Regions from separate parts of the Peribacillus frigoritolerans genome, predicted to be linked through region 3. Evidence: riboswitches for the same ligand, from Rfam matches in the RefSeq annotation. Region 3 holds a riboswitch; each other region holds the start of a gene.
The links. A riboswitch is a leader RNA that binds a small molecule or an ion and turns the genes downstream of it on or off. The one in region 3 is predicted to bind cobalamin.
Positions count from the first base shown of each region.

Region 1: it holds a riboswitch for cobalamin, as region 3 does, so the genes downstream of both, ABOA58_RS21165 (FecCD family ABC transporter permease) here and metE (5-methyltetrahydropteroyltriglutamate--homocysteine S-methyltransferase) in region 3, are expected to answer to the same signal.
Region 2: it holds a riboswitch for cobalamin, as region 3 does, so the genes downstream of both, ABOA58_RS11625 ((2Fe-2S) ferredoxin domain-containing protein) here and metE (5-methyltetrahydropteroyltriglutamate--homocysteine S-methyltransferase) in region 3, are expected to answer to the same signal.

Region 1 is NZ_CP158190.1:4,320,078-4,324,289, forward strand. Features, by position in the region: gene ABOA58_RS21155 (ABC transporter substrate-binding protein) at 1-342, opposite strand, end outside; gene ABOA58_RS21160 (heme ABC transporter ATP-binding protein) at 372-1,139, opposite strand; gene ABOA58_RS21165 (FecCD family ABC transporter permease) at 1,136-2,209, opposite strand; cobalamin riboswitch at 2,402-2,588, opposite strand; gene ABOA58_RS21170 (GNAT family N-acetyltransferase) at 2,696-3,205, opposite strand; gene ABOA58_RS21175 (sigma-70 family RNA polymerase sigma factor) at 3,496-4,062, shown strand; gene ABOA58_RS21180 (DUF4179 domain-containing protein) at 4,059-4,212, shown strand, end outside.
Region 2 is NZ_CP158190.1:2,369,701-2,373,912, reverse strand. Features, by position in the region: gene cobJ (precorrin-3B C(17)-methyltransferase) at 1-1,360, opposite strand, end outside; gene ABOA58_RS11625 ((2Fe-2S) ferredoxin domain-containing protein) at 1,375-1,743, opposite strand; cobalamin riboswitch at 1,896-2,085, opposite strand; cobalamin riboswitch at 2,289-2,478, shown strand; gene ABOA58_RS11620 (hypothetical protein) at 2,462-2,620, shown strand; gene ABOA58_RS11615 (energy-coupling factor ABC transporter permease) at 2,654-3,397, shown strand; gene ABOA58_RS11610 (energy-coupling factor ABC transporter substrate-binding protein) at 3,399-3,710, shown strand; gene cbiQ (cobalt ECF transporter T component CbiQ) at 3,697-4,212, shown strand, end outside.
Region 3 is NZ_CP158190.1:4,769,917-4,774,128, forward strand. Features, by position in the region: gene ABOA58_RS23530 (aminopeptidase) at 1-714, opposite strand, end outside; gene bcp (thioredoxin-dependent thiol peroxidase) at 726-1,196, opposite strand; gene ABOA58_RS23540 (potassium channel family protein) at 1,259-1,678, opposite strand; cobalamin riboswitch at 1,918-2,110, shown strand; gene metE (5-methyltetrahydropteroyltriglutamate--homocysteine S-methyltransferase) at 2,257-4,212, shown strand, end outside.

The DNA.
Region 1 (4,212 bases), 450 kb from region 3:
TTTTGAAGGGTATTCCTTGGAAAGCACAGGCACCGTTTCATAGGCATCTTTATACTTTGGCAAAATTTCGTCATCCAAATAAGCCGTACCTGCCATTGAATCCTGCAACCCCAATGCAAGCATGATTTCCGTCGCATGCTGATTTAGCGAAACCGCACGTTTTGGGGCCTCTGCATAGGTGAATTCATGATCCAGATTCTTGATGACCACCGTTTCTTTTCCACTTTTTTCACTCTGTTTACCTCCGTCCTTTGAAGCTTCCTCGGAGTTATTGCAAGCGCCCAATATCATCATTGCCAAAAAAAAACTGATGCTTAACAAAATCTTTCGGTAACCAGTCATATATTTTCCCCTCATATCTATTGTTTTTTTTATATATGTGCTAAAAAGGTGATATGCGTCTTTTGCGTGATGGGGTGTATGCCGATTTCCGTTTCCACCCCGAACACCTTCCTTATCATTTTTGTCGTCAATACAGCTTCTGGTGTTCCGGATGTGATCACTTTGCCATTTTGGATGACATATATATGATCACAATACATGGCTGCCAAATTTATATCATGCAGGGCCGTCAAGACGGTAACGTCCAGCTTTTTAACAAGGTCCAGCAATTGGAGCTGATGCCGGATGTCTAAATGATTCGTTGGTTCATCCAGGATGATGATGTTCGCTTCCTGGGCTAGGGCGCGTGCTATGAGGACACGTTGTTTCTCACCACCCGACAAACTCATGAAACTCCTGTCTTCAAATCCACTCATTTCGACGCGAGCTAATGCATGATTGACGATTCGTCTATCTTTCTCCGTATCTCCCTGAAATAACCGCTTATGAGGATGCCTTCCCATCCAAACCATCTCTTGTACACTAAAGTCAAAGGTCAGGGATGTTTCCTGACTGACAACCGCCATTTCCCGGGCTGTTTGTTTCTGTGAAAGCCGGTAAAGGTCACGGCCGTCGAGGTGAACAGATCCCGTATGCGGCTCCAAAATCCGGGAAGCATTTTTTAATAGTGTGGATTTCCCGCTCCCATTCGGGCCGATCAGCCCAACGAACTGCCCAGTTTTTATATGAAGGGTTATTTCCTCAATGATAGGAGTGTCCAGAATTGAATAGGATACTTCTTCAATAGCTAATCTCACTTGCCCCCACCTCCAAATGAATATGAACTTCGCCGCAAAAGCCAAATGAAGAATGGCCCTCCGCAAAGTGCGGTGACAACGCCAATCGGAAGTTCTTGAGGTGCCAGGACCAGCCGGGCACATACATCTGACCAAATGACGAGGATCATGCCAATCAATATGCTGCATGAAAGAACACGTTTATGGTCTGTCCCGGCCAATAGCCGGGCTAAATGTGGTACTACCAGACCGATGAACCCAATCGAACCGCTTACAGCCACAACTGTCCCCGTAACAAGGGACGTAATGATGATCAGAACTTTACGGAAGGCTTCCATATTGACTCCGAGCGTCGCGGCGACTTCTTCGCCCATCAATAAGATATTAAGGGAGCGGGATTGTACGATAAGGAACAATGAAACCACAAGCACCACAACCGCTGGAATCGGTATGTATTCCCATTTTGCACCCGCTAAGCTGCCCATCATCCAAAACATCGCTTCACGGATGCCGGAATCTTTTGGTGCAAGAGTGACAATGAAATTAGTGACGGCAGACATGATCATCGATATGGCTACACCCGCCAATAACAGCCTTGTCGTTTGAATTCTCCCTCCCACTTGAGCCAATAAATAAACGGAAAGCATCGCAGCCATGGCCCCCAGGAATGCACCGAATGATAACGCATATTGTCCGAATATAGGCAGCGCCCCAAAAAGAATGACAAGGGTTGCCGCAACAGAAGAACCAGATGAAATGCCCAGGATATACGGATCTGCAAGTGAATTGCGCACCAAGGCCTGGATGACGACACCCACTACGGATAATCCCGCACCTACCACCGCACCGAGCAATACACGGGGCAGACGGATATCCCAAATGATCCGCTCTTGTGCGATACTCCAATTCACCTCCAGAGAATCACCGATAAAAGGAAGATGCCCTAAGGCGATCTTCCAAACCGTTATTGCTGACATCTTAACTGGCCCAAGGGTAACAGCGAATGTAATCGATAATAAAAGAATGCACAGCAAGAAAAATATCAGGAAACGAAACCTGCGCTTGGCATTTCTCTCAAAATGGTCAAGCATATCCTCATTCTCTTTCAATGAGCTTCTAACCAATGACTCTTCCAATGATGATATCCTCCTTCAAAAAAACACACAAAAAAACCCCAATCCTTTTAACAAAGAATGGAGTTACGAGTATAGGCCAAAAAATACGGAAGGACCTAAGTCCGCCTTTTCTTACTCTCGAACACCTCTCCTCTCAGCGAAGGAAAAATTGGTGATGCTCACTGGGTAGGTCTCCTGGCTTCCAAATCAACATTTCCTTTCGTCTTCCCTGACTGAGTCAAGTGACATCCTGAAAGAAAACTCCTTGGTTACAGTGGCGCGACCACTCGGGATTTGCACCCGATTCCCTGTTACCCTTTGTTCACACAAAGGCACCCAGCGGCAAATATATGAACTTCGCAAAATTTTCCAAACATTAAATACAACGTTAGTATAGTATACTCCCCATCTTTTCACAATTAAAAAAATGGGAATGCGGTCTATTAATAGAGGAATATGGATTTATAGATTCTTTCTATAATGGTAGAAAGTTAGCTTTTGACCAGTATCCGCACTAATTTCCTCATTAATCGAAATCCGTTCAAAACCGTTTTTCACTAAAACCTTTTGGGAAGCGATATTGTCGCTTGTCGTTTTGGCATGTATTTGAGTCACATTTAATTCCGGCGCCAGATTGACCAAAAGCTTTAAAGCTTCGTTCGCAATCCCTTTTTGCGTAAACGCTTCACCGATTCTATAACCGACATGAGCCGTCCCCTTAATAGGGTCGATATCCACAAGATTAATCCTGCCGACGATTATGCCTGAACCATCCTTAATCAAATAAAAAGAGGAGATAGCATCTTCTTGCTCTTTTAATAATTCCTTATGCCTGATTCCAAACGTTCCAGAGCTATAATAATCATCTCCCCGGCTTGGAACTGTTTGCTCGAAAAACCTTCTATTATTGCATTCAAATGCAAATAACGCTTGTGCATCCCGTTCATTAAGCCTTTCAATGTATATATCCATCATTCTTTCATCCTTTCAAAAAAACGCTAAGCATATGCGGCCTGATATATCATTCAAGAAAACCAAGGGCTTATCCTCCCTGATAAATATATATTGAAAACCGTTTATATGGATAACACTGTCGCATACTGACAAAATTTGATACCCTCTATACCATATCATTCCAAATTTTAATGGAACCATCGTATCTACTAATTTCTATAAAAACCCCAAAAAAGTTGAGAATAAATATTTTTATATACGTTGTATAAAGTGTAAAAGCTTTTACAAAAAACAAGGGGAATCATGTCATGAAGTCTACGAATAAAAATTTTATCGAGCGGTTGCAACGCCAAGAAGAAGACGCATTGGAATTTATAGTGGATACCTATTTGCCACTAATCAAGGGGGTAACATATAAGGTTCTCTCTCCTCTTAGGAACGACGGTGTCATGGAAGAATGCATCAATGATATTTTTCTTTCAATCTGGAACAATTCAATAAAGTTCCATGGGGATACAACTGATTTCAGAAAATGGATTTGTGCGATCGCTAAGTTTAAAGCGATTGATTATTACCGAAAAGCCATGAAGAAAATGGAGCTTACATCAGGTTACACAGAAGTAGATCCAGAAAAATCTGCAGAAGACGAACTGATTATACTGGAAGACAGAAAAGAACTGCTTCAGTTAATTGACCTTTTAGAACCTGTAGATCGGGATATTTTTATCATGAAGTACTTTCTTGGTTTAAAAAATGAGGATATCTCGATAAAACTCGGGTTGACCAAAGCATCAATAGATAATCGAATTTATAGGGGAAAAAAGAAGCTAAGTCAAAAAGCTACGAATCTTAAGTTAGGAGGCAGTGTCGTATGAAGGATATTTATGAATTATTAAATGATATAGACATAGACGAAACTGAATTTAAGGAAATAGAAGTCAGCGAACTAGAAAAAGCTAAAGTCAAAAGAACCCTAAAAAAATCAATAAGCAAGAAGAAAAAAATGAAACGCTGGCAAAAGAATG
Region 2 (4,212 bases), 2.4 Mb from region 3:
CCATCACAGCACTATAACAAGCCATCCCACACCCATTAAAACCGATGTTCAGTTCCTTGGGCATTTTCATTCCGCCAAGCACCCGGTGTATTTCATCCGCATAAGGAATGGATTCCGCTTTTTCACCATCACAGAAATCACAGGCTTTTAATGTCAGTACATCTCCAATCGGCGACAAAAGAAAGTTTGCTGATTGCAATTTCCCCGTAATGACTTCCGGCTCCGTTGTCGGAATCTTTAAGACGATTTTATGATTTGGCGTGTATTCCATCGTTCCCTTTTCCCCGACAACTTCCGCAAGTGTCATCATTTGTTTGGGAGTGAATTGTTTATTCGCCACACCTGGACTAACCGCAAGTTCGAATACCGACTCCATTTTTTGCTGAACAATCGGCTGAATGGATTGCTTAACGGTTTGACCCTTGACTCTTGACAGGGCCTCCATTGCCATTTCAAAGGAAGCTGGCTTCTTTTCTGGTGCTTTTGTAAGTAATCCAACTCCTCCAGCGGACTCGGTTAAGGCTTCTTGATCTAATGCCCACGGTTCCGCTTCTTTTTGCAGTCGCTGATGCGGCTTCAATGTTTGCTTTTCCGAATTCAAAGTATATTTTCTCTGATAGCCTCTTGGTGTGATGATTTTGTCATCATATAAAAAGGTGGATGAATTACCGATAATGACGGTGGTCAACATTCCAATATCGTGATTCAACATATCCTGCAAATTGGTTATAACAACATCCTGCCTATCGCGATAAGCACTTTTCACCAACCCGACAGGTGTATCCGGCGAGCGGTAGCGAAGGAGAATTTTCTGAGTTTCAACAATTTGCCGGGTCCGCCTGCCGCTTCGCGGATTATAAAGTGCAATGACAAAGTCTGCCATTGCAGCTGCTTCAACCCTTTTAGCGATCAGTTCCCAAGGAGTTAAATGATCACTGAGGCTGATCGTACACGAATCGTGCATGACTGGTGCCCCAAGTAAAGACGCACATGAGTTGATTGCAGAAATGCCAGGAATGACTTCAATGCCCACTCCAGTTTCTTCTTTCCAGCCTTTTTCAATCAATACTTCATAAACCAACCCTGCCATCCCGTAAACTCCGGCATCCCCACTGGAAATCACCGCCACTTTCTTTCCCAGCTCCGCTTGTTTCACTGCTTCCTGTGCACGTGATACCTCTTCAGTCATCCCCGTACTAATGATCGTTTGATTTGTAAGCAGTCCCTGAATGAGTTCAACATAAGTTTTATAACCAATGATGTAGTCACTTTCTTGAAGGGCTTCGACGGCACGTTTGGTAATGTGTTCAAAATTCCCGGGCCCAAAGCCCACGACGAATAATTTACCGTTTGTACTCATTAAGACATCTCCTTTTACGCTTTGTTCTTTGAAATACCCGTATGAGCAGGAAAATCTGGATTAGGGGTCATTTCGCCATCATTGAATTTATAGATCATCTGTGGAACAAACTCACCCTCATCGATATTACTGACGATCTGCCGACCGAAATCAGGCGTTTCCACTCGATACCAGTTTCCTTGGGGATAGGCAATCACAACGCAGGCATCCTTACATCTTCCGTTACAGCGTGTCCTGGTTGTATGGATTTTCAGATCCAGTCCTTTTAAAGCAATTTCATCGCGAATCGCTTGGGTTACTTCTTCCCCGCCCTTTTTCATGCAGCTGCTCCCATTACAAATCAACAGATGCGTATTTGTACCCGTCAAATTCCAAGTAGTCATCTTCTTCCTCCTGAGTTCAGGGAAAAGGCAAAATAAAAAACCTTAACATTAGAGTCAAGGTTTTAAAAAAACTATATGAATGGGGAGCCTAAGGCAAGCATGCCAAATCCTCCCAAAATCGTCATAGTCCTTCTACCTTTCCCTCCGAAAAGTATCATGCAATTTTAAAAGCAGGTTTCCTGGCTTACGCTTCATTTTACTTTGTCCCTTCCCGGCATCAGGCCAGTGGCTATCGACAATTTCATCAGCGTTTACAGTAGCGGGGGCTGCATCGGATTTTCACCGATTTCCCTATTATCCCTTGCTTATTCACACAAGGGCACTTTTAAAATGAAATATTTGGTTTTATTATACATTTCTAACTAACTTAATCTATCATATAACAACTTTATCAAAATTCAATAGTTTATTCCGACTGTTTAGAAAAGTTTAATAGTGTAAAACCAGTTACAATCCTTTCCTCGCAACAAACTTCGTCCCGAAAAAAAAAAGATAGTGTAGCTGGAATAATTTCTTTATGGTAAACTATACGAGAATTTTCAAAATAATTACATAAGTTTCATGGTGTTGAATTTCTCGGAATTCAGCTTAAAAGGGAAGCCGGTGAAAATCCGGAGCGGTCCCGCCACTGTAAAGGGAAGTTCCATTACTTTAATCCACTGTCAAATGAGATGGGAAGGATGTAATGGGATGATGAACCAAAGCCAGGAGACCTGCCATGAAGCGTGAAACTGTTTCAGCCTACGAGGATGGGCGTGCGGATCAGGCAGAATGGCCCATGGTTGGTTCATGCTGCACAATTCCTGTTCATTACGCACTTCTTTCCTTTGAGAGAAGTGCTTTTTATTTTGGGCGCCGCTTTTCTTCTCAAGATTGATCAGAAAAATTAAAAGTGTTGAAAGGAGAAAGAATGAAAAGAACCAATTGGAAAATTATTTATTTTGTCATTTTACTGCTTTTTGTTCCAAAACGGGCATTGGCCATGCATATCATGGAGGGCTTTTTACCCATAGAATGGGCTATATTCTGGTGGGCCTTGACGCTTCCATTTTTAATCTTGGGTTACCGGTCCATTAGGTCCAAAGTAAGGGAAAACCCAGAAACAAAAATGATACTTGGCCTATCGGGCGCATTTGTATTTATTTTATCGGCCTTAAAAATCCCTTCCGTTACCGGAAGTTCTTCGCACCCTACCGGAGTTGGTTTGGGTTCCATATTATTCGGACCATTGGCCATGAGTGTCGTTGGCTCCATCGTTCTGTTATTTCAAGCTGTATTACTGGCTCACGGAGGATTGACGACATTAGGAGCCAATGCATTTTCCATGGCCGTTTGCGGACCGTTCATTGCTTACTTTGTCTTCAAGGGTGCAACTAAATTGGGGTGGTCTTTTTCACTTGCCGTTTTCTTGGCAGCTGCTTTTGGAGATTTAGGAACCTATGTGGTCACTTCCGTTCAACTTGCTCTTGCGTTTCCATCCGAGGTAGGAGGATTCATGGCCTCTTTCAGTAAATTTGCAGGGATTTTTGCCCTGACCCAAATTCCCTTGGCAATCAGTGAGGGGTTATTGACAGTCGTCGTGATGAATTTCTTGAAAAAATACAATCTAGGTGAATTGAAATTGCTGCGAGTTTTATCCAAGGAGGCCCGTTAATATGAAAAAAAGTCTACTGCTGCTTTTCCTGGTTGTCATTCTTGCAACCATACCGTTAATCACCCAACAAGGAACGGAATTTGGCGGTGCCGACGGCGAAGCTGAGGAAGCCATCACTAAGATCCATCCGGAATACAAGCCATGGTTCAACAGTATTTGGGAGCCGCCAGGTGCAGAAACCGAAAGCTTATTATTTGCGCTTCAAGCTGCAATCGGAGCCGGTTTCATTGGATACTTCATTGGCGTGATGAGACAAAGGAATAAGCAAACCAAACAAGAATTGGCAGAAAAATCGAAGCATGTTACTCATTGATAAATATGCCTATTTCAATGGGCTAAAGGATGTACATCCGTTGGAAAAGATGGTTTTTGCACTTTCCCTTTTGCTGTTTTCGTTAACGGTAAGGGATATGGCCGTTTCGCTCATCACTTTTACGGTGATGAGCGCTTTAATCATTTTTGCGGCAAAAATCCCGCTTTCCTATTATCTTAAATTACTTCTATTGCCAGGATTTTTTATACTATCTGGAACAATTACCATCCTTTTTTCTTTCACAAGTAAATTTACATCGATATCGAATATATGGTGGTCCTGGAAGGTCGGGAACTGGCAAATATTCATAAGCGATGACAGCGTCGGTACAGTGGCCAATTTGATCACTGTCGTATTGGGCAGCATCAGCTGTTTATATTTCCTTACCTTAACTACACCCATTACCGTCATCCTATCCGTGCTGCGAAAATTTAAAGTGCCTTCCTTATTGATCGATTTAATAGAATTGACCTATCGCTTCATCTTTATTTTTTTAGATACA
Region 3 (4,212 bases):
TTCATAGGTTGTTGGTGTGTTGAAGGATATCCTTCCATTGAGACTATCTTTTATGGGTGCCGTAAACACTTCCCCATCCGGTAAATTCTTTTTTCCGGCACATATGACGGCCGGCATACCTTTGATGGAGAAGGTCAAATCCGTTCCTGGCGAGACGATCCTGACATTGTCAGTTCGTTCCATCAATTGTTTTAACGGTTTCAAGGCCGTCTCCATTTTCCCGTAATCCATGTTGCATACATTCAAAAGAAAATCTTCGTACCTGTCGAAGGTCATGCCGGCTTTTTGCGCTAATGCGTTGGTGGGATAATTAAGCAAGACCCAACGTCGGTTGTTTACATAGAAAAGAGTGGGGGAATTCATAGCCTCCCCTTGAAGACGGTGCCTCTCGATGGGAACATCGGTCATTCCCACATCGTTTTCCTCCCCGGTGATGATGATGACCGCATCGATATCCTTATATTTCTTCAAGGCCCATTGCGAAGAGGTGTCAAGTTGTTCCTTTACATTCCCTTGTAACAGGTGGCGGCTTATTTCATCGTCTTCGAGTTCTACATATGGGTAAGCACCCACTCTATAAATTTCATCAATCAGCTCTTTCAATAATGGTTTCGTGTTGATATGGCCCCGTATGAGGATTCTCTCTTTTGGCTGTAATTGTATCGAATGATGAATCAGCCTGGCTGCAAGCTTCGTTATTCGCTCATCCTTCATCTGCCTGTCCCTTATTTTTCGAGGTCACGAAGAGTTTCAAGAGCTTCTTCGACGTGGCCTTTGACTTTTACTTTACGCCATTCTTTGACTACCTTACCAGACTTATCAATCAGGAAAGTTGAACGTTCAATGCCCATATACTCCTTGCCGAAGTTCTTTTTCAATTGCCACACATCAAATGATTCAGCCGCTTCATGATTTTCATCAGCCAGCAGCAGAAAAGGCAATCCATGTTTTTCGATGAATTTTTCATGACGTGCAGCTGGGTCTGGGCTGATTCCAATGATGACAGCGTTCATTTCCTCAAATTGCTCATTATGGTCCCGGAAATCACAGGCCTCCGTCGTGCAGCCTGGCGTCATGTCTTTTGGATAAAAATATAAAACAATATATTTCCCCTTAAAATCCGATAGGGACACCATTTCACCATTGTTTGCAGGGAGCTTGAAATCAGGTGCTTTTTCTCCAATTTTAACTGTCATATTGAACCCTCCATTTCTTTCATTATGGTAAGAGTACCCAATAATCGAAAGAAACACAACTTTCATTTATCCTTCCTATCTTTGTGCTCCAAATCAATCACCGTCCGGATCACGAACGCTGCCGGCAGTGTATAACCGATGAAAGCCTGAATCGTAGCTATCATCCTCCCCATGCCAATCGGGGCTATATCTCCATACCCTACAGAAAACATCGTCATCGCACTAAAATAAAAAGAAGTCTTCAACTGTTCATAGAAAGTGCCATCCAATCGATTGCCCATATCAAGAATCACCGAATGATTCTGAAGTTCGTATAATAAATAAATCAGTGCAAATCCAACTAATATCGTCGCATATAAATTGCCTAGCCACAGCATATCCTCCAGAGAAAACTTCTTTCCTCCCGACTCAACAAGAAATAACGTACGAATGCTCATCACCATGCAAAAAATGATTCCTGCAATCAAGATGTAGAAAGTCATCCCCCACGCCCCATTTCAAAACGCCACTTCCTCTATACATACTCCCTGTCCAAACAATATATTCTTTTTTAGGAACAGACCCTTATCACCTACACACCTAATAGCCGCATACTTTTCCTGAATCTTTTTTTCATGTTGACCCTTTTGGTCGGATATGTTAAGATTGTCTAAATTTTTATAATAGTTTTTATTTTATAAATTTTTAGCCTGCAAACAGTTATCAAGGCAGGTTTTGTCAAATTTCATATGTGGAAATAGGTTCCTAATTTTAAATTAGGATTAAAAGGGAAGTCCGGTGTAATTCCGGCACGGTCCCGCCACTGTAATGGGAGTGTTAGCGCCATCCAATATGCCACTGATCAACAGATCGGGAAGGCCCGTCGCTAATGTTAATCCCTAAGTCAGGAGACCTGCCTATTTCGACAACACTGTTTTAACCTACGGGAGATAGGGAGGTGTTAGGGACCTTATAATTTTAAGGGGCATTTTGCATGCCTCTTTATTTTAAGCATTTCTAACCATCTCTTTTGACGGTTAGGAATGCTTTTTTTATTGCTCAATTAAATGAATATAGGAGGATGGGAATATTGAAAAGCAGTAGTTTGGGTTACCCTCGAATCGGGGAAAATCGTGAATGGAAACGTACATTGGAGTCTTACTGGTCCGGTAAAATCGATGAAGCAGAATTTACGGCACAGCTAAAAGCCATCCGTTTAGGCAACTTACAAAAACAGAAGAAGCGAGGCATTGATATTATTCCTGTCAACGACTTCACTTGCTATGATCAAATGCTCGATATGTCCGTCATGTTCGGTCTTGTTCCTGAACGTTATTCAGCCTATGAAAGCGGAAGCGTCCCCCTTTCCGTTTATTATTCAATGGCTCGCGGAAACAATGATGAAGTAGCTTCCGAAATGACGAAATGGTTCAATACGAACTATCACTATATTGTCCCTGAATTAAAGGTGCCACAGCTGACGTTAACAGAAAACAAACCACTTGCAGCATATCGGGAAGCCAAGGAAAACCTAGGGATTGAAACGAAGCCCGTATTGATCGGTCCTTATACTTTCATCTCCCTTTCCAAAGGCTTCAAAAAACAAGATATCCCTGGCATCATCCTGAGCCTGCTTCCCCTATACACGCAAATCCTGCGGGAGTTGGAGCAAGAAGGCGTGAAGTGGGTTCAAATGGACGAACCTTCACTTGTTTCATCGATTTCCAAAGAAGATATGCAAACTGTTACTTACCTCTATGAAAAACTGAATGAAGCAGCACCAAACCTGAACATCATGCTACAAACATACTTTGATGCCGTGGAACATTACCAAGAAGTCATCGAATTACAAGTCCAAGGAATTGGTCTTGATTTTGTACATGACAAAGGAAGGAATCTAAGCAACCTGGAAGCATTCGGCTTCCCGAAGGACAAAGTGCTTGCTGCAGGTGTGATTGACGGAAAAAACATTTGGCTTTCTGATTTATCGAAAAAAATCCAATTGATCGAGACTCTTAAGACAATTGTAGCCGAAGACCAAATCTGGCTTCAGCCCTCTTGTTCCCTGCTTCATGTCCCGGTGACAGTTCGTAATGAAACCGCCCTTTCAAAAGAAGCGAAAGAGGCACTCGCTTTCGCTGATGAGAAACTTGAGGAAATCACACTCTTGGTCAAAGGGAATAATCAAGGCTTTGAAGCAATTGCCGAAAAAGTCGATGCCAATAAATTCACGCTTCAAACGTTAGCAAGTTCAAATGCCCGGAATCACGGAACTGTACAAGCCAATGTCGAAAAGGTTAAAACCAGGACCGCAGCCCGACAGCTTCCATTTAAAGAACGTTACCAAAAACAACAGGAATTTTTCAAATTGCCTTTTCTCCCTTCGACTACGATCGGCAGCTTTCCGCAAACATTTGAAGTTAAACAAGCACGCGGGAAATTCAAAAGAGGAGAATGGACCGCTTCGCAATATGAAATATTCGTTAACGAAGAAATTGGCAGATGGATTGAAATCCAAGAAGAAATCGGTTTGGATGTCCTTGTTCACGGGGAATTCGAACGGACGGATATGGTTGAATACTTCGGCCATAAGTTAGGCGGATTCGTCTTTTTAGAAAAGGGTTGGGTACAATCCTATGGATCCCGCTGTGTGAAACCACCAGTCATCTACGGCGACATCCATTTCATCGAACCGATGACAGTCAGGGAAAGTGTATATGCACAATCACTGACGAAGAAGACGGTAAAGGGAATGCTTACAGGTCCTGTTACGATTTTGAACTGGTCATTTGTCCGTGATGATATTTCCAGGGAGAATGTTTGCTATCAGCTGGCGCTCGCTTTGGAAAAAGAAGTCATTGCATTGGAATCCGCTGGAATCAAAATGATTCAGGTTGATGAGCCTGCACTTAGAGAAGGTCTGCCATTGAAAAGAAGCGATCGCGACGAGTATTTGAACTGGGCTGTGAATTCGTTCTTGATATCCACATCAAGCGTGGAGGATACAACCCAAATTCATACGCATATGTGCTATTGC